Regions from separate parts of the Streptomyces sp. NPDC087263 genome, predicted to be linked through region 2. Evidence: riboswitches for the same ligand, from Rfam matches in the RefSeq annotation. Region 2 holds a riboswitch; each other region holds the start of a gene.
What was found. A riboswitch is a leader RNA that binds a small molecule or an ion and turns the genes downstream of it on or off. The one in region 2 is predicted to bind S-adenosylmethionine.

Region 1 (4,382 bases), on a different contig from region 2:
CGGGTATCGCCTCGATCAACCCGATCTGGTCCATGGGTCCCTATCGTCCGGATCAGGTGTCCACCGGTGCCCAGCCGGACTGGTACATGGGCTTCGCCGAAGGTCTGGTGCGTGTGATGCCGGGCTGGGAGATCAACCTGTGGGGTCACACGCTCGTGCTTGGCGTGTTCATCCCGATCGTGATCTTCCCGCTGGTGCTGGTGGCCATCGCCGTGTACCCCTTCATCGAGTCCTGGGTCACCGGCGACAAGCGCGAGCACCACATCCTCGACCGGCCACGCAACACCCCGACCCGTACAGGGTTCGGCGTGGCATGGCTGGCCGCGTACTTCGTGATGCTGATCGGTGGTGGAAACGACCTGTGGGCGACCCACTTCCACCTCTCGCTCAATTCCATCACCTGGTTCGTACGGATCGGCTTCTTCGTCATCCCGGTCCTCTCGTTCATCGCCACCAAGCGGATCTGCCTCGGCCTTCAGCGCCGGGACCGGGACAAGGTGCTGCACGGCCGCGAGTCGGGCATCATCAAGCGCCTGCCGCACGGTGAGTTCATCGAGATCCACGAGCCGCTCAGCCAGGAGGCTCTGCACACGCTCACCGCGCACGAGCAGTACCAGCCGGCCGAGATCGGCCCGGGCGTCGACGAGAACGGTGTCGAGCGCAAGGTGAAGGGCGCGCAGAAGCTGCGGGCCAAGCTCAGCAAGGGCTACTACGGGGAGGACAACCAGATCCCCAAGCCCACCGTCGAGGAGTACAAGGAGATCACGAGCGGCCACGGCCACCACTGATCGCCCGAACGATCCTCGCTGATCGCCACGGCTGGAGCCCCGTCCATTGCATGGACGGGGCTCTTTGCCGTCTCCAGGGCTGGATAGGGTGGACTCGCCCCTACGGATGGGGGCAAGTCCACCCCCGTACCTCTCTGAGTACCCCAGGAGCGACCATGAGCGCTGTGAACCCCGCTGGAGGCGACACCGCGGCGGACCGTTCCTGGCCCCGGTTGCTGAACGGCCTGCTCGACGGCCGTGACCTGAGTGCGGACGACACCGCCTGGGCGATGAACCTGATGATGCGCGGTGAGGCGACCGACGCGCAGATCGCCGGGTTCGCGGTGGCGCTGCGGGCCAAGGGAGAGACCGTCGAGGAGATCACCGGACTCGTACGGATGATGTACGAGCACGCCAACGTGATCGAGGTGCCGGGGAGGACCGTCGACATCGTCGGTACGGGCGGTGACGGGGCCAAGACCGTCAACATCTCCACCATGGCGGCGATCGTCATCGCCGGGACGGGCGCGAAGGTCGTCAAGCACGGCAACCGGGCGGCTTCCTCCGCCTCCGGGGCGTCCGACGTGCTGGAGAAGCTCGGGGTCAATCTGCAGCTGACGACGGAGCGGGTGGCCGAAGTGGCCGAGGAGGCCGGGATCACCTTCTGCTTCGCGGTGAAGTTCCACCCGGCGCTACGTCATGTGGGCGCCGCACGGGGGCAGTTGGGCATCCGCACGGTCTTCAACGCGCTCGGTCCGCTGACGAACCCGGCACGGGTGAAGGCGCAGGCCGTCGGCGTCGCGGACCCCCGCATGGCGCCCATCGTGGCGGGCGTCTTCGCCGAGCGCGGCAACTCCTCGCTGGTCTTCCGCGGCGACGACGGGCTCGACGAGCTGACCATCACCTCCACTTCCCGGGTGTGGGTCGTACGGGACGGAAAGGTCACCGAGGAGACCTTCGACCCGAGGGACGTCGGCATTGACCTGGTCCCGATCGAGGCGCTGCGGGGCGCGGACTCCACGTACAACGCGGACGTGGCGCGCCGGCTCCTCGACGGCGAGACGGGGCCGGTGCGGGACGCCGTGCTGCTGAACTCGGCGGCGGCGCTGGTGGCCCTGTCGCCGGGTGACGGGCCGCTCGCGGAGCAGATTCGCGCGGGGATGGCGAAGGCGGCGGAGGCCGTCGACTCGGGGGCGGCGAAACGGACGCTGGAGCGGTGGGTGGCGGCGACCAACGCGTAGTTTGCGAGGCGGTTCGCAGGGGGCCGGGCCGAAGAGGTCCGGCCCTTTCCGCGTTCCGGGATCCGGACACGGGTTGCGCCGTCGCGATCGGTTCGGTTAGTTTTTTCGGCAGGTCATGAGTGACAGTCATGAGGCCCCGGCCGACTGTCCGGCAACCCTCCGTCCGTGGCGGGGTGCCCCGGGTGAAGACCAGGCCGTAGGCAGCGAGGTCTGCGGCAAGCGCGGACCCCTCGCCCTCTTCTGAGTGGTTAAGGCCCAGGGGTCCTGGTCATTCGAGGGAGCCTTCTGTGAGCAAGCGAATGCGATAGGGCGTAGAGCCCCTCTTCCGCCTATCCCTGTCACCCCCCTTCCCGCGCTGAGCGTCCTCTCCATGGACCGGCTCGCGCGGTGATTTCCCTGCGTCTCACAGGAGTTCGCCATGTCTGTCTCCACCGTTGCCACCGACCAGGCCGTTTGTACCCAGTTGCCCGTTCTGGGGCGAGATGTCACCGTCCCGCTCGTCACCGGTGGCGAGGTCACGTACGCCGCCCTCGACTACGCCGCCAGCGCCCCGGCCCTCCAGCGGGTGTGGGACGACGTGGCCGCTTACGCCCCGTACTACGGCAGCGTGCACCGGGGGGCCGGGTACCTGTCCCAGCTCTCCACCGACCTCTTCGAGAACTCCCGCACCACCGTCGCCGAGTTCCTGGACTGCCGTGAAGACGACCAGGTCGTCTTCACCCGGTCGACCACCGACTCGCTCAACCTGCTCGCCGCCGCCCTTCCGGCCGACTGCCAGGTCTTCGTCTTCGAGACCGAGCACCACGCCTCGCTGCTGCCCTGGCGGGACGCGCAGGTGACGTACCTGAACGCCCCGCGTACGCCGGGGGAGGCCGTCGCGGCCCTGGAGCGTGCGCTCAGCCACCGCGACCCCCAGGGCCCGGCCCTCGTCTGTGTCACGGGCGCCTCGAACGTCACGGGTGAGCTGTGGCCGGTGCGTGAGCTGGCCGCCGCCGCGCACGCGCACGGCGCGCGCATCGTCCTCGACGCCGCGCAGCTCGCCCCGCACCACCCGGTGTCGGTGCGCGACCTCGACGTCGACTGGGTCGCCTTCTCCGGGCACAAGCTGTACGCCCCCTTCGGCTCCGGTGTCCTCGCGGGCCGCTCCGACTGGCTGCGCGCGGCCGAGCCGTACCTGGCGGGCGGCGGCGCCAGCCGCAAGGTGTCGCGGCGTACGGACGGCGGCGTGGACGTGGAGTGGCACGAGAGCGCCGCCCGGCACGAGGCCGGCTCGCCGAACGTGATCGGCGTCTACTCGATCGCCTCCGCCTGCAAAGCGCTCACCGAGGCCGGTTTCGACACGCTCGTCGCCCGTGAGCAGCACCTGATCGAGACGGTCCGCGCGGGTCTCGCCGAGGTGCCCGAGGTCAGGGTCCTCTCGCTCTTCGGCGACGACGCCCCGCGCGTCGGCGTCATCTCCTTCGTCGTGGAGGGCTGGAACAGCTCGCACTTCGCGGCCGCGCTGTCCGCCGAGTACGGCATCGGGGTGCGTGACGGCCTGTTCTGTGCCCACCCGCTGGTGCGCACCCTCCTCGGCAGCGACCCGCAGACCCAGGGCGAGTGCGGCGCCCCCGAGGCCGCGCCCGGCGAGAAGTCCCTCAACGCCATCCGCGTGAGCTTCGGCGCGGGCACCCCGGACGAGCACGTCGAGCGTTTCGTGCGCGCGGTCAAGGAGCTCGTCCGGGACGGCGCGAAGTGGAACTACCGGACGCAGGACGGGCGTTGCGTTCCCGCCGTGTGATCGCCTGACAGGAGCACGGCGTATACGCTCCCCTTCGGCGGCCGTACGGCGAACAGGGGAGTCACGGGGAGTGCAGGCGCTGCGGGAGACGGATCCACGGCGGATCGGTCCGTACGAGGTACTCGGGCGGCTCGGCGCGGGCGGCATGGGCGAGGTCTATCTCGCCGAGTCGCGTGCCGGGCTCCGGCTGGCCGTGAAGGTGGTGCGGGCCGAGCACGCCCAGGACCGCACCTTCCGCGCCCGGTTCCGCCAGGAGGTGCGGGCCGCGCAGACCGTCGGGGGGAGCGGCACCTACACCGCGCGGGTGATCGACGCCGACCCGGAGGGCGAACGGCCTTGGATGGCAACGGAGTTCGTCGAGGGGCCGAACCTGCGTGACGCGGTACTCGACGTCGGGCCGCTGCCCCAGGACGCGGTGCTCACCTTCGCGGCCGCACTGGGCGAGGCCCTCGCCGCGATCCACGCCAAGGGCATGGTGCACCGCGACCTCAAGCCGTCCAACATCCTGCTGGCGCCGGACGGTCCGCGGGTCATCGACTTCGGGATCGTACGGGCGCTGGAGGCGACGGCGATGACCCGCACCGGCACCATGGT
Region 2 (4,382 bases):
ACATGGCGTGGGAGGTCTCGCGGTGTGGCGCTGAGCTCACGCGGCCCACGTGCTCGTACGCGACCACCGGCTCGCCCGTCTCGAGCACCCGGCGCATCTGCGCCTCGATCCGCTCGGTGTCCAGGCCCGGCTGCACATCGGCGAGCCTGCGGCCGAGGCGTTTTTGGGCCGGGCCCCCGCCGAACTGCTCCAGTGCGGGGTTCGACCAGACGTACCGCAGCTCCGTGTCCACGATCGCTATGCCCACCGGGGAACGCGAGGTGATCCGCTCCAGCACCGAGCGGCTCATGTGCCAGCCGGCGCCGTCGGCCAGGTCCGCGAGCAGCACCACCCAGCGTGCCGGGCCGTCGCTCGGCCGTAGGGGGACAACCTGAACCATCAACTTCAACGGGTGCCCGTCCCGGTGTCGTGCGGACAGCAGGCCCGCCCAGCCGCCGTCACCGCGGCACCGCTCGGCCAGTTCCGGGAGCCGCGCCGCGTCCTCGGGGATCAGCAGGTCGGCGGCAGGCCGTCCCAGCGCGTCCCGGGCCGCGTACCCCAGCAGCCGTTCGGCGTCCGCGGTCCAGCTGGTCACCGCCATACGGGCGTCGAGCAGCAGTGGCACGGCGTCCGTCATGTCGAAGCGCTGCCGGGCCGACACGTCCCGTTCCTTGCTCGAAACCACCGCGACCCTCTCCGCTCTCCGAAGGTGGTCTTACCCGCTCGCACCCATTCTTCACGTTGTACGACTGTCGCGCGGGCTTGGACTTGTCGCACGGCGGGACGCACGGAGGCCGAGGAGGGTTACGTACAGTGACGGGTCACGTGCCGCGTCCGTCCGTCCGCCCGTCCATCCATCCGTCCCGTCCGTCACGGAGTCGGCCGGCAGTGGTTGAACTCCCGTGCCGGTGCCTCCGTATCTCTCCACGGGGATGGCGGGAGACCGCGTCGCACGGAAGGAGAGCAGTGTGTCGACACCGCCCGAACGCGAGCAGCCCATGCGCCGCCCGGCACTCGAACCCACCTACGTCCAGCAACGCCGCCGGACGGAGGCCCTCGCGGAACTGGTGAGGGAGTTCCGTGAGGATCAGCAGGCCGTCGGCCCGGACGAAAGCCCTGAGTCGATCAGATGGTCGTCGGCGCACCTGGGCGAGACGGAGGAACTGACGCCCGTCCTGGCCGGCGAGAACTATGCCGCTGGCGGGGAGGCGGAGCCGGCGGCACCGCCCATGCGTGAACCCGGGCCCGAGCGTGCCACCGGTCCGCGCCGGGCCACGGTCGTCGGTGCGGTGGCGGCGGCCGCGCTGGTCGGATTCGCCCTGGCCATGCTGCTGCCCGACGGTGACGGCGGATCGCGGACCGGTGCCGCCCCGTCCGCCACGGCACCCGTCGCCCAGGCCCCTTCCGGCGCCGCCGAACCGGACGGCATCGGCACCCTACGGGAGGGAGACCGCGGCCCCGACGTGACGGAACTCCAGGAACGGCTCCTCCATATCCCGGACGTGTACCAGAGCGGCGTCACGAGCGGAACCTACGACCCCACACTCACCGAGGCCGTGGCCCGCTTCCAGCTCTGGTACGGGATCCGGGGCGATGAGACGGGCGTCTACGGCAACGACACCCGGGCCGCCCTGGAATCCCGTACGTGACGAGCACTCCTGACCTACAGGTGCCGATGGAAGGCCGGGTGGGCGTCGAGACGTCGCACATAGTCCTGGAGGAGCGCGTACGAGGACAGGTCCTGGGCCGCTTCGAGTGGGACGAGGGCGACCCACAGGTCCACATCGGCCGCGGTCAGTTCCTTGCCCAACGCATAGGGACCAGCGGCGAGTTGACCGTTCAGCAGGTCGAGGGCCGCCGACCGTTCCTGCGGCGGCGCACCCGGGGTGACATCCCGGTCGAGGAGGTCGCGCAGGGCGTCGATGTCCGCGGCGAGTTCCGCCGGGCGGAGCGGGGAGTGACAGGATCCGGCGCGGTCGGCGAAGAGGTCGCCGAGGTCGCGCAGGATGTCGGGCGTGTGGTTGCTGACTACGCGTCCGCTCCACCGGTCGCACAGCGCGGGGGCGGTCAGCGGACCGTCGTAGTGGTGCCAGGTGGCCTCGTACGCCCCGCGCAGTGAGGCGAACGCGGAGGGGGTGTCGGCGGGGAGCGCCAGCAGAGTGGTGGCGACCGAGTCCTTGAGACCCAGCAGGCCGTGGGTGATGGAGACCCGCAGCGAGAGGGGACAGTGTGCGGACAGATACAACTCGTAGCGGTGCGGGGCCGGGTAGAAGCCGCCGGCGAGACCCACTCCGATACGGCTGCGGAAACGGTGCGGGCGGGCGGACGGGGTGGCGGCGATCCGGGGGTGGGGGACCGCGTCAAGTGAGCTGGGAACGCACGGAGTCGGGGTACACGTGCTGGACGTACCGGAGTTTGAGGCGTGCGAGATTGTCTCGGACATGACTCTCCATGGGACGAGGAGGCCACGGCCACCTTGTGGGCACCGCGGCGGGGCGGAGTGACTGCGCTACGTACCGGTCCGGATCGCTCGGACTAGTAGGCGCTGGAGACACGCAACAGATCGATGTGCAGGCGTCTCGTCAAACCGCTGTTGGCCATTCCCACCTGTCCCACCCTCGGGGCCCGCGAGACGCGAGACCACGCTTGTCCCACCGCACCGGCGGAACCCGGTCGTCACCCGGGGCACCCCGTCGCGGTGGAAGGGTTGCCTGCCAGCGGGCCGGGGCCGATGACCTCACGGGCAGGAGAACCTGCCCCAAGGGCGCTGACAATCGTGACCGTCCCCGTCAGTGTCGGTGCGCTCCGTGAGGCCGTCAAGAAGGCCTCCGGCGCGGTCTCACCAGGTGGTCATTCGGCGTGCCTCAGGCTGGACAGGAGGCGTGGAACAGATTGCGCGGCCCGGTGGTTGTCGCTCCTGAGGACGCGCGGCGGTGTGAGCACGACCATGATCCCCGGGCATTGCGCACCGCTGTGGCCTCCCGTAGCGTCCCCAGCAGGTTATGAGCGTCAGCGTCAAGCCCTGGCTTGCTGACCGGCAACCCTCCTCCGCGGCGGGGTGCTCCAGGTGACGACCAGGCGGTACCCGTCCCGGGTTCCGCAAGCGCGATGCCGGCGGCCTCCAGCCCGCCGAGCCGGAAGGGCGGAGGTGACGGACGTGCAGCCCGTGCCCCGTCTTCGTGTCCCGGTTCTCGCCCCGCGCCGTCGCGTGCACCTGTACTCCCGGCCGCACATCGACCTCCAGCGCGTGGCCGGCGCGCTCTGTCGTCCCTGACCTGTCACCCCGCCGCCGCACCCTCCCAGTCGAGGCCCGGCGATCTCACACGGTCGATCAGGAAGGCACCCCTTTCGTGTCCTCGTCAACGTCGTTGCCCTCATCCTCTTCCTCCACCGCCGCACTGCACCTGGCCGTCGCCCTCGACGGCGCGGGCTGGCACCCGGCAGCCTGGCGTGATCCGGTGGCCCGCCCCCAGGATCTGTTCACCGCCTCGTACTGGACCGACCTGATCACCGAGGCAGAGCGCGGCCTGCTCGACTTCGTGACCATCGAGGACGGACTCGGCCCGCAGTCCGCACGCCTCAGCGAACCGGACGCACGCACCGACCAGGTACGCGGTCGGCTCGACGCCGTCCTCATCGCAGCTCGTGTCGCGCCGCTGACCAGCCACATAGGGCTGGTGCCGAGCGTGGTGACCACCCACACGGAGCCCTTCCACACATCCAAGGCCATCGCCACCCTCGACTATGTGAGCACCGGCCGCGCGGGCCTGCGGGTGCAGGCGTCCGCGCGGCAGAACGAGGCCGCTCACTTCGGACGCCGGACGTTTCCGAAGCTCCGTATCGAAGACCTGGAGACCCCGGCTCTACAGGAGTTGATCGTCGATCTCTTCGACGAGACCGCCGACTACGTCGAGGCGGTGCGCCGGCTGTGGGACAGCTGGGAGGACGGCGCGGAGATCCGGGACGTCACCACCGGCCGCTTCGTCGACCGCGACAAGCTGCACTACATCGACTTCGAGGGCAAGCACTTCAGCGTCAAGGGCCCGTCCATCACACCCCGCCCGCCGCAGGGTCAGCCCCTGGTCACCGCACTGGCCCACGAGTCCACGACGGGCGCGCCGTTCCGGTTGCTCGCCCGCAGCACCGACATCGGGTACGTCACTCCGCACGACGTCGAAGAGGCGCGTGCCATCGTCGCCGCGGTCCGCACCGAACAGGAAGCGGCCGGACGCGCTGAGGAGCCCCTGCACCTCTTCGGTGACCTGGTGGTGTTCCTGGACAACGACCCCGCCGCCGCGGTGGACCGGCGAGAGCGTCTCGACGCCCTCGCGGGCTACCCGTACACCAGCGACGCCCGGGTGTTCACCGGCACCCCCGTACAACTGGCCGATCTGCTCCAGGAG
Region 3 (4,382 bases), on a different contig from region 2:
CGCTCCGCGGACCACCCGCCGAGGTCTGCGGTGATGAGTTCGAGGCCGTCGGGCAGCGCTGCCCGCAACCGCGGGCCCACCAGGTCCACGCCGGTCAGTGCGGCTTGCGGGAGTCGCTTGGCCGCTTCGCGTAGGGCCAGCCCTTCTCCGCTGCACAGGTCCAGCCATGACGGGGCGGAGCGGCGGTCGCTCTCGTTCAGGAAATCCGTGGGAGCGAAGCCGAGTTCGCGGGTGTAGCTGTTGACGCCGGCCAGAACCCGTTCGCGGTTCATGGCGCTGTTGGCCACCACCGAATGGCCGGCCAACTCGTCGTCCTTGATCAACCGGGGCGGCGGCTCGGCTGTTGTCCGCGAAGTACCGTCGATCATCGCACCATTGTGCGGTACGGCCGGTCGTTGCGGGCGAACCCAAGGGCCCACGGGCCTCGGCGAAGCCGTGAATAGCGGTGCCGCCTCCCGTGGACGGCGGCCCGGTCGGCACGGGGCGCCGGGCCGACTGCCCAGCCGCGGACGGCAGCCACGCCGTTTCAGGGCGGAAGGCGGCCTACCGACTCGCCTCGCGTACGGGATGCAGCCCCGAAACCGCCCGCCCGTGCGCTGCAGCTCACCACGGTGCTCAAGCCGGATCCCGGCCACAGTGCCGGTCAGCCCGAGCCGGTACGACCGTCATGTCGGCCGTACCGGCGCCGAGGCGAGGATCCCGCTCGCCGACGCTCTACCGCGCAGGTTTCTGCTTCAGCATCACGGAGGCGACCGCGACGACGAGTGCGATCACGACCACTGGCAGCACCGGCGCGTAGGTGTGCGCGTGGCTGAGCATCCAGTCTCCGACGAAGGCGCCGGCCACCATGCCCACCAGGACCCCGGTCAGGCGACGTACCGCGGCGGGCTTCAGAGACCAGGTGGTGATACCGGAAATCCAGCTGATGAAGGTGGCCGTGGCCGCCGTGGTGGAAATGCCCGGCACATGGAGCGACCGAACGGCATTCATCTGCAGACCCATCGCAAAGGCGTTGAGGGCGACCAGGATGTTGGACACGAGGCTGGACGGAGACGCCGCCATCCACACGACGATGAAACCGACCTGCGCCACCGTCGCGACGCACAGTGCGATGGAGACGCGACGCGGCCACGCTTCGAAGATCTGCGAGTCCTCCATCTCCTCGTCGCCGTTGAACGCGGTCAGGATCCGTGTTGCCACTGCGGCCCCCACGGCGAACGCGGCAAGTGAAATCACCACGCGAACGGGATCCGGGCCGGCGGGCGGCCGCGTGCCGGCTACCCCAAGTCCGAGAAACACCAGGTTTCCGGTCTGGAACGCCGTGAAGACCTTCCCGAAGGAGAGAAAGCAGATCGCCTCGAAGACGCCTGACGAGAACGCCAGGGCGACAAGCAGCCGGTCACGAATGGCCAGCAGTTCCGGCGTCGCGTGCGCTGCGGCCAGGTCCACACGCCGGTCATCCACGGGTTCGGCTCCTCCGTCGCCCCGGACCGGCAGGGTCGGGGCGGCAGGTCGAGTGTCCCGAGAACGTTCGAGTCGAGACCGCCGGCCGTGGGTGTTTTGCAGGCTGCTCCATTGCATGCCTTTCCCTCCAAGCGCCCAGAGTCGGCAACTCGCCCCGACTAGTTGCTAGGTACACATTTATCTCCCGCGTTCAGGATGTGACCACATCTGGGAAAAAGCCACATATTTGGGCGAAACCTTACTCAGGTTTCAGCAAAGAACTACGAAGGCCCTCTGGAATGACAAAACAGACAGGTCCGACGATTTCTTGAGTCGGGGCGCCTCGGGTCCGACCGGCGCCCGGTCAGGAGAGTTCGGGACGGCCGTTTCCGGGCCTTTCGCAACTCGGTCCGCCGTGCCGTGCGTGGCCCAACTCGCCTGTCGGCATTGACGGATCATGGCGACGCTCGTTAGCGTTCCAAGCGGCATTGAGTGTCAGCGTCAAGCCCTGGCTCGTTGATCGGCAACCCTCCACCGCGGTGGGGTGCTCCAGGTGAAAGCCCGGCGGGGTCATCGACCCCGCAAGCGCGTGGCCCCTTGACCGGGCCTGAGATCGGGAGGACCAGCGTGCCGAACAGCAGTGATCTCAGTGCTTCGATCGCGGCCGCTGCGGTGTTCTCCGGATTCTCCCGCCGACGCCACATCGACCTGCAGCTCTTCACCAGCTGTCTGTGTCACGACTGATTGCGTCCCGGCCTCCCCGCCTTCCTGACTGACGTTCGCCGACGGCTTTGACGCCGCGGGCGACTCCCTGCGGGCTCTCACAGTGCTGTCGGAGTCCGCGGCACTGTCACGCCTTCGTCGGCACCCTTTCCCCAGACATCTTCCGAATATTTCCGTCACTTCGCCCAGGTCTGCCCAGGTCCACTTCGCCTTGGTCTGCACCGGCATGTGCGCGGTGACTTTGGAGTAGGAGAACCCGTCCGTGATATCGCATCCGGATTCCCGACCCACCCGGTGGGCGGCACTCGCCGCCCTTGTGACAAGCAGCCTCCTGCTGAGCGCCTGCACGTCGAGCGACAGCGCCGGCTCGACCAGCGACAACGGCCCGGCCAAGTCCGGCGGCACACTGACCTTCGCGGTGGGTTCCGACGTGGGCTGCGTGGATCCGCAGCAGGTGGGCAGCAACGACACCATTTACTCACTGCGCCAGATCGTGGACTCCCTGACCGACCAGGATCCCAAGACCGGCAGAATTGTGCCGTGGCTGGCGAAGAGCTGGGACGTCAGCTCCGACACGACCACGTTCACCTTCCACCTGCGATCAGGTGTCACCTTCAGCGACGGGACACCGCTGACCGCGCAGGTGGTCAAGGACAACTTCGACGCGGTACCGAAGCTCGGCGCCCTGGGGACGCTGGCCCAGGGGTACTTGAGCGGCGTGGACAGCACCACCGCGGTCGATCCGCTCACGGTGCGGGTCAAGTTCCAGCAGCCGAACGCGCAGTTCCTCCAGGCCACGTCGACGCACTCACTGGGTATCGAGTCGTCGGCTAGCGCGAAGCAGAGCCCGCAGGAGAAGTGCAGCAAGGGTGTGGTCGGGTCCGGGCCGTTCACGCTGGAGAGTTATGTGCAGAACCAGGCGATCACCTTGACCAAGCGCAGCAAGTACGCCTGGGGTTCGTCCCTGTGGACCAAGCAGGGCGAGGCGTACCTGGACAAGCTGGTGTTCAAGGTGGTGCCCGAATCGGGCGTGCGCACCGGCAGCCTGCAGTCCGGTCAGGTGGACGCGATCAGCAGCGTCGGCAAGGCCGACGAGGCTGCGCTCACCGGTGGCCAGGTGAACCTGCAACGACGGGCGAATCCCGGTGCGGTGTTCAACCTGGGGCTGAACAACTCCCGCCCGCTGCTGAAGGACGTGAAGGTGCGTCAGGCGCTCCTGTTCGCCATCGACCGGCAGCAGATCGTCGACACCGTGTTCCCGACCGGCACCAGGCCGGCGACCAGCATCCTGGCGTACACCACACCGGACTACGCCGACCAGGGCTCCGACCTGGCCTTCGACACGGCGAAGGCGAAGTCCCTGCTGGAATCGGCTGGTTGGAAGGTCGGCAGTGACGGCATCAGATCGAAGAACGGCACCAAGCTCAGCCTGATCGTCAGGTGGTTCGCCAACTCGGCCACCAACCAGCCGGCCCTGGAGCTGATCCAGCAGCAGCTCAAGGCCGTCGGAGTCGACGTGGTCCTCAAGGAGACGCAGACCGCCCAGTTCGCCACGATGCTGCAGTCCGGCGACTTCGACGCGTCGTGGGGCAACCTGACCCGCGCCGACCCGGACATCCTGCGCAGCCAGTACTCCACCGAGCTGGCCAACCTCTACCGCCTGCCGGCGGGCCCGCTGGACTCGGCGCTGACCCAGCAGGCGGCGACTGCCGACGTGGCCAAGCGGAAGGAACTGGTCGGCCAGGCACAGCAGTTGATCGTGCAGAACGCCTACGTCATTCCCGTGGTGGAGCTGCAGACCCAGCTGGGGGTGGCGAAGAAGGTGCACAACCTCACGTTCGATGCCTCCAGCCGGATCCAGCTGCACGACACCTGGATCGGCTAGCAGCCGGTGGATGCGCGACAGAGCGTCCGATCCGGTCGTCGGCTACAGGAGGTGGGCAGGAAATGCGTCACTATGTGAGCAAGCGTCTCGCACAGGCACTCGGGGTGCTCTGGGCTGCGTACACGGTGTCGTTCTTCGTGCTGAACTATCTGCCCGGTGATCCGGTCTCGGCGATGGCCGGCGCCGGAGCGGACTCGGGCCAGATCGATCCGGCGCAGATCGCCGCACTGCGGCATGAGTACGGCTTCGACAAACCGGTGCTGGTGCAGTACGCCGACTATCTCGGCAAGGCGGTGCGCGGTGACTTCGGGAACGCGGTCTCCACCGGTCG
Region 4 (4,382 bases), on a different contig from region 2:
AGCAGACGGACGGGCAGACGGACGGGCAGACCGAAGGGCCCGCACCCCCTGGTGGAGGTACGAGCCCTTCGTCACGTCGAACAGAACTATCAGTCGGCGCGTGCTTCAGCTGGTCGCCAGCCGGACCATGTCCGCCTGCGGCCCTTTCTGGCCCTGCGAGATCTCGAACTCGACCCGCTGGCCCTCTTCAAGGGTGCGGTAGCCGTCCATCTGAATCGCGCTGTAGTGGACGAATACATCCGCACCACCGTCGACCGCGATGAAGCCGTACCCCTTCTCCGCGTTGAACCACTTGACGGTGCCCTGAGCCATGCCTAACTCCCCTATTACTGGCCCTTGCACAGGACCGCACTTCGCGGGCCCGGGTCAGACCTCACCCCCCAAGGATTGGGGGTGTGCGCCGGAACGCGTCGACCGCGGCTGAATGTATCTGTCCAACTGCCCTCTGCAACAGGTCAATCGGACGAGAATTCTGAGCACGACCGATCGGGAATATGCGGAGAATTCGCAAAGTTTCAGGGCAAGTCGGGCCCCGTAAATGCCATAAACGGCTCAAAGAGGCGGGGCACTTTGGCTACTTCTTGTCGGGCATCGGGCGAGGACTCATATGCGCCCGGCATGAAACCAACTCGAAAGCGAAGCGGCTTCCCCAACTGTACCGCGCTCAACCATACAGAATTGCCCCCTCCGCTTCTCTCACGGAGGGGGCAATTCGATGAACTCTCGGTGACCGCAATTACCTAAGGTAACGGCAATCACCGTAAGTAATGACGCGTGACGGTCAGCCTCCGGCGACGGCCGGAATGATCGAGACGCCCGCGCCGTCCGGCGTCGACGTCTCCAGGCCCTGCTCGAAGCGGACGTCGTCGTCGTTCACGTACACGTTGACGAAGCGACGCAGCTTGCCCTGGTCGTCCAGGACGCGTGCGGCGATGCCGGTGTGGTTCTGCTCCAGGTCGGCGATCACCTCGCCGAGGGTGCCGCCCTCGGCCGTCACCTCGGCCTTGCCGCCGGTGTAGGTGCGCAGGATGGTGGGGATGCGGACGTTGACACTCATGACGCGAGGCCAGCCTCTCGGAAGGAGTCCAGGTTCGGGCGGATGGTCGCGGTGAGCCCGGTGTCCGAGGCCACCGCGTCCAGGGTCTTGAGGCCGTCGCCGGTGTTGAGGACGACGGTGGTGAGGGTCGGATCGAGCAGACCGTTCTCGATCAGCTTCTTCGCCACACCCACCGTCACGCCACCCGCGGTCTCGGCGAAGATGCCCTCCGTCTGCGCGAGGAGCTTGATCGCGTCGACGATCTGCTCGTCGTTCACGTCCTCCACGGCGCCGCCGGTACGCCGCGCGATGTCGAGCACGTACGGCCCGTCGGCCGGGTTGCCGATGGCGAGCGACTTGGCGATGGTGTGGGGCTTCTGGGGCCGTACGACGTCGTGGCCGGCCTTGTAGGCCACCGACACCGGCGAGCAGCCCTCGGCCTGGGCACCGAAGATCTTGTACGGCTTGTCCGCCACAAGGCCGAGCTTGATCAGCTCCTGCAGAGCCTTGTCGATCTTCGTGAGCTGGGAGCCGGAGGCGATCGGGATGACCAGCTGGTCGGGGATCCGCCAGCCGAGCTGCTCGCAGATCTCGTACGCGAGGGTCTTCGAGCCCTCCGCGTAGTACGGCCGCAGGTTGACGTTGACGAAGCCCCAGCCCTCGCCGGCCGGGTCGCCGATCAGCTCGGAGCAGAAACGGTTCACGTCGTCGTAGTTGCCCTCGATGCCGACGAGCTCGCCGCCGTACACCGCGGCCATGACGATCTTGCCCTGCTCCAGGTCGTGCGGGATGAAGACGCAGGAGCGGAAGCCGGCGCGGGCCGCGGCGGCACCGACGGCGCCCGCGAGGTTGCCGGTGGAGGAGCAGGAGAGGGTGGTGAAGTCGAAGGCGCGGGCGGCCTCGATGGCCTGGGCGACGACGCGGTCCTTGAAGGAGTGCGTCGGGTTGCCGGAGTCGTCCTTGACGAAGAGCTTGCCGGGGGTGACGCCCAGCGCGCGGGCCAGGTTGTCGGCCTTGACGAGCTTGGTCCAGCCGGGGTTGATGTTCGGCTTCTCCGCGACGTCCGCGGGGACCGGCAGGAGCGGCGCGTAGCGCCAGATGTTCGCGGGGCCCGCTTCGATGCGCTTGCGGAGGTCCTCGGTCTCGTAGGCCGAGAAGTCGTACGCGATCTCCAGCGGGCCGAAACACTCCTCGCAGGCGAAGAGCGGGCCGAGCGGGACGCGGTGTCCGCACTCGCGGCAGGAAAGCGCGGTGGCGGGGCCCAGGTCGACGGAGTTCGCGGAATCCGGGGAGGTCACGGGGTTCGTGGTGTGTGCAGTGGTGCTTGCAACTGTCTGCGCAGCCATGGAGGCGAGGCCCTTTCTCCTCATCTTCCTCACGACGCACTTCGCCGTGAGACGGATTTGGCACCTTCCCGAGCCGGGAGCCTCGCCACATCGATGTGACAAGAACCAGCTGGAGGGTTGCCGGGGCTTCAACGGGCCGTATCCCTCTGCCCCTCTGGATGAGCGGTATTCAGTTGTGCGCCGGACGACCCCCGACATGCGATGGTCATCAGCGTTGTTCAAGACTGTAACCGAAGGCCTGGATGGTGGAGAGAGCCGTCCGAACCGCGAGATGCCAGCGACACACCAAACGCTGCCGCGGCGACGGGCACAAGCATCCCAATGAACGCAAGGGAGAGCCGCACGTGCTTGAAGACGTCGAGCGCTGGCTGAGCACGCGCTCCTGGTCCGTGACCGACCGGCCGCTCAAGAAGCTCATAGCCGCGAAACGATCCACCAACTCCACGGTGAGCGTGGTCCTGCCCGCGCTCAACGAGGAGGCCACGGTCGGTGAGATCGTCTCCATCATCCGCCGCGACCTGATGACCCGCAAAGTCCCCCTCGTCGACGAGATCGTCGTCATCGATTCGGGCTCGACCGACCGCACCTCCGAGGTCGCCGCCGCCGCTGGCGCCCGAGTAGTCCACCGGGACGAAATACTTCCCCGCATCCCGGCCGTGCCCGGCAAGGGCGAGGTCCTGTGGCGGTCACTCCTGGTGACGAGCGGTGACATCGTCTGTTTCATCGACGCGGACCTCAAGGAGTTCTCGTCGGACTTCGTCTCCGGGATCGTGGGGCCGCTGCTCACCGATCCGGGCGTGGACCTGGTCAAGGCGATGTACGACCGCCCGCTGAACCTGCCGGGTGAACCCACCTCCGGCAGAACCGCGGCCGGTCAGGGCGGCCGTGTCACCGAACTGATGGCACGCCCCCTGCTGAACATGCACTGGCCGCAGCTGGCCGGCTTCGTCCAGCCGCTCGGCGGCGAGTACGCGGCCCGCCGCACCCTCCTGGAACAGCTCCCGTTCCCCGTCGGATACGGCGTGGAGCTCGGCATGCTCGTCGACGCGCTGCACCTGGTGGGCCTGGACGCGCTCGCCCAGGTCGACGTCGGTGTGCGCAAGCACCGGCACCAGGACGGCCAGGCGCTGGGCCGGATGTCCGCCGCGATCTACCGCACCGCACAGCTCCGGCTCGCCCGCGGCCACCTCATCCGGCCGGCCATCACCCAGTTCGAACGGGGCGAGTCCGGCTTCGAGCCGCGCACGTACTCCGTGGATACGGAAGAACGGCCTCCGATGGCGGAAATCTCGGAGTATCAGTCACGCAAAGCGGCGTAAACCGTCGACGGTATACGTCTGCGCGGTACCCCGTCCGTACGTTTGAGCGTTTCCGGGCCGGGCTAGATTGACGCGTATGGCTTCCACGGCTTCGACTGCTGCTTCCACGGCATCCCCGCAGGGCTCCCACCGGATCCTCGTCGCGTCCAACCGCGGCCCGGTCTCCTACGACGTGCGCGAGGACGGCGAGCTCCAGGCCAGGCGCGGCGGCGGCGGCCTGGTCTCGGGCCTGTCGGCGATCGGCCCGGACGCGGGCGCCCTGTGGGTGTGCTCGGCGCTCGGCGACGGGGACCGCGAGGCGGTGAGGCGCGGGGTCGGCGAGGACGGCGTACGGATGCTGGACATCGACGCCGAGGTGCACGCGGACGCCTACAACGGCATCGCGAACTCCGTGCTGTGGTTCGTCCACCACATGCTCTACCAGACGCCGCTGGAGCCGGTCTTCGACATGGAGTTCCGGCGCCAGTGGGCGTCGTACGAGGCCTACAACCGGGCCTTCGCGCGGGCGCTGGCCGACGAGGCGGCCGAGGGCGCCGTGGTGGTCGTACAGGACTACCACCTGACCCTCGTCCCCGGCATGCTGCGGGAGCTCCGCCCCGACCTGCGGATCGGGCACTTCTCGCACACGCCGTGGGCGCCGGTGGACTACTTCCGCATGCTCCCCGACGACATCGCCGAGCA

Region 1: linked by a shared signal. The riboswitch ahead of ACIPC1_RS01225 (aminotransferase class V-fold PLP-dependent enzyme) and the one ahead of ACIPC1_RS11230 (putative leader peptide) in region 2 are both predicted to bind S-adenosylmethionine.
Region 3: linked by a shared signal. The riboswitch ahead of ACIPC1_RS18055 (ABC transporter substrate-binding protein) and the one ahead of ACIPC1_RS11230 (putative leader peptide) in region 2 are both predicted to bind S-adenosylmethionine.
Region 4: linked by a shared signal. The riboswitch ahead of thrC (threonine synthase) and the one ahead of ACIPC1_RS11230 (putative leader peptide) in region 2 are both predicted to bind S-adenosylmethionine.

What each region holds. Positions count from the first base shown of each region.
Region 1 covers NZ_JBIUYT010000001.1:265,731-270,112, reverse strand. The annotation lists gene ACIPC1_RS01235 (cytochrome bc complex cytochrome b subunit) at 1-788, shown strand, start outside; gene trpD (anthranilate phosphoribosyltransferase) at 944-2,008, shown strand; SAM riboswitch class IV at 2,120-2,236, shown strand; gene ACIPC1_RS01225 (aminotransferase class V-fold PLP-dependent enzyme) at 2,427-3,788, shown strand; gene ACIPC1_RS01220 (PQQ-binding-like beta-propeller repeat protein) at 3,859-4,382, shown strand, end outside.
Region 2 covers NZ_JBIUYT010000003.1:421,241-425,622, forward strand. The annotation lists gene ACIPC1_RS11215 (SpoIIE family protein phosphatase) at 1-616, opposite strand, end outside; gene ACIPC1_RS11220 (peptidoglycan-binding protein) at 948-1,628, shown strand; gene ACIPC1_RS11225 (glutathione S-transferase C-terminal domain-containing protein) at 1,643-2,422, opposite strand; gene ACIPC1_RS11230 (putative leader peptide) at 2,515-2,580, opposite strand; SAM riboswitch class IV at 2,617-2,761, opposite strand; SAM riboswitch class IV at 2,978-3,091, shown strand; gene ACIPC1_RS11235 (putative leader peptide) at 3,188-3,253, shown strand; gene ACIPC1_RS11240 (LLM class flavin-dependent oxidoreductase) at 3,330-4,382, shown strand, end outside.
Region 3 covers NZ_JBIUYT010000005.1:213,397-217,778, forward strand. The annotation lists gene ACIPC1_RS18045 (class I SAM-dependent methyltransferase) at 1-368, opposite strand, end outside; gene ACIPC1_RS18050 (YoaK family protein) at 715-1,464, opposite strand; SAM riboswitch class IV at 1,928-2,037, shown strand; gene ACIPC1_RS18055 (ABC transporter substrate-binding protein) at 2,429-4,051, shown strand; gene ACIPC1_RS18060 (ABC transporter permease) at 4,114-4,382, shown strand, end outside.
Region 4 covers NZ_JBIUYT010000014.1:16,711-21,092, forward strand. The annotation lists gene ACIPC1_RS35520 (cold-shock protein) at 106-312, opposite strand; gene ACIPC1_RS35525 (MoaD/ThiS family protein) at 782-1,057, opposite strand; gene thrC (threonine synthase) at 1,054-2,382, opposite strand; SAM riboswitch class I at 2,400-2,547, opposite strand; gene ACIPC1_RS35535 (glucosyl-3-phosphoglycerate synthase) at 2,727-3,701, shown strand; gene ACIPC1_RS35540 (trehalose-6-phosphate synthase) at 3,778-4,382, shown strand, end outside.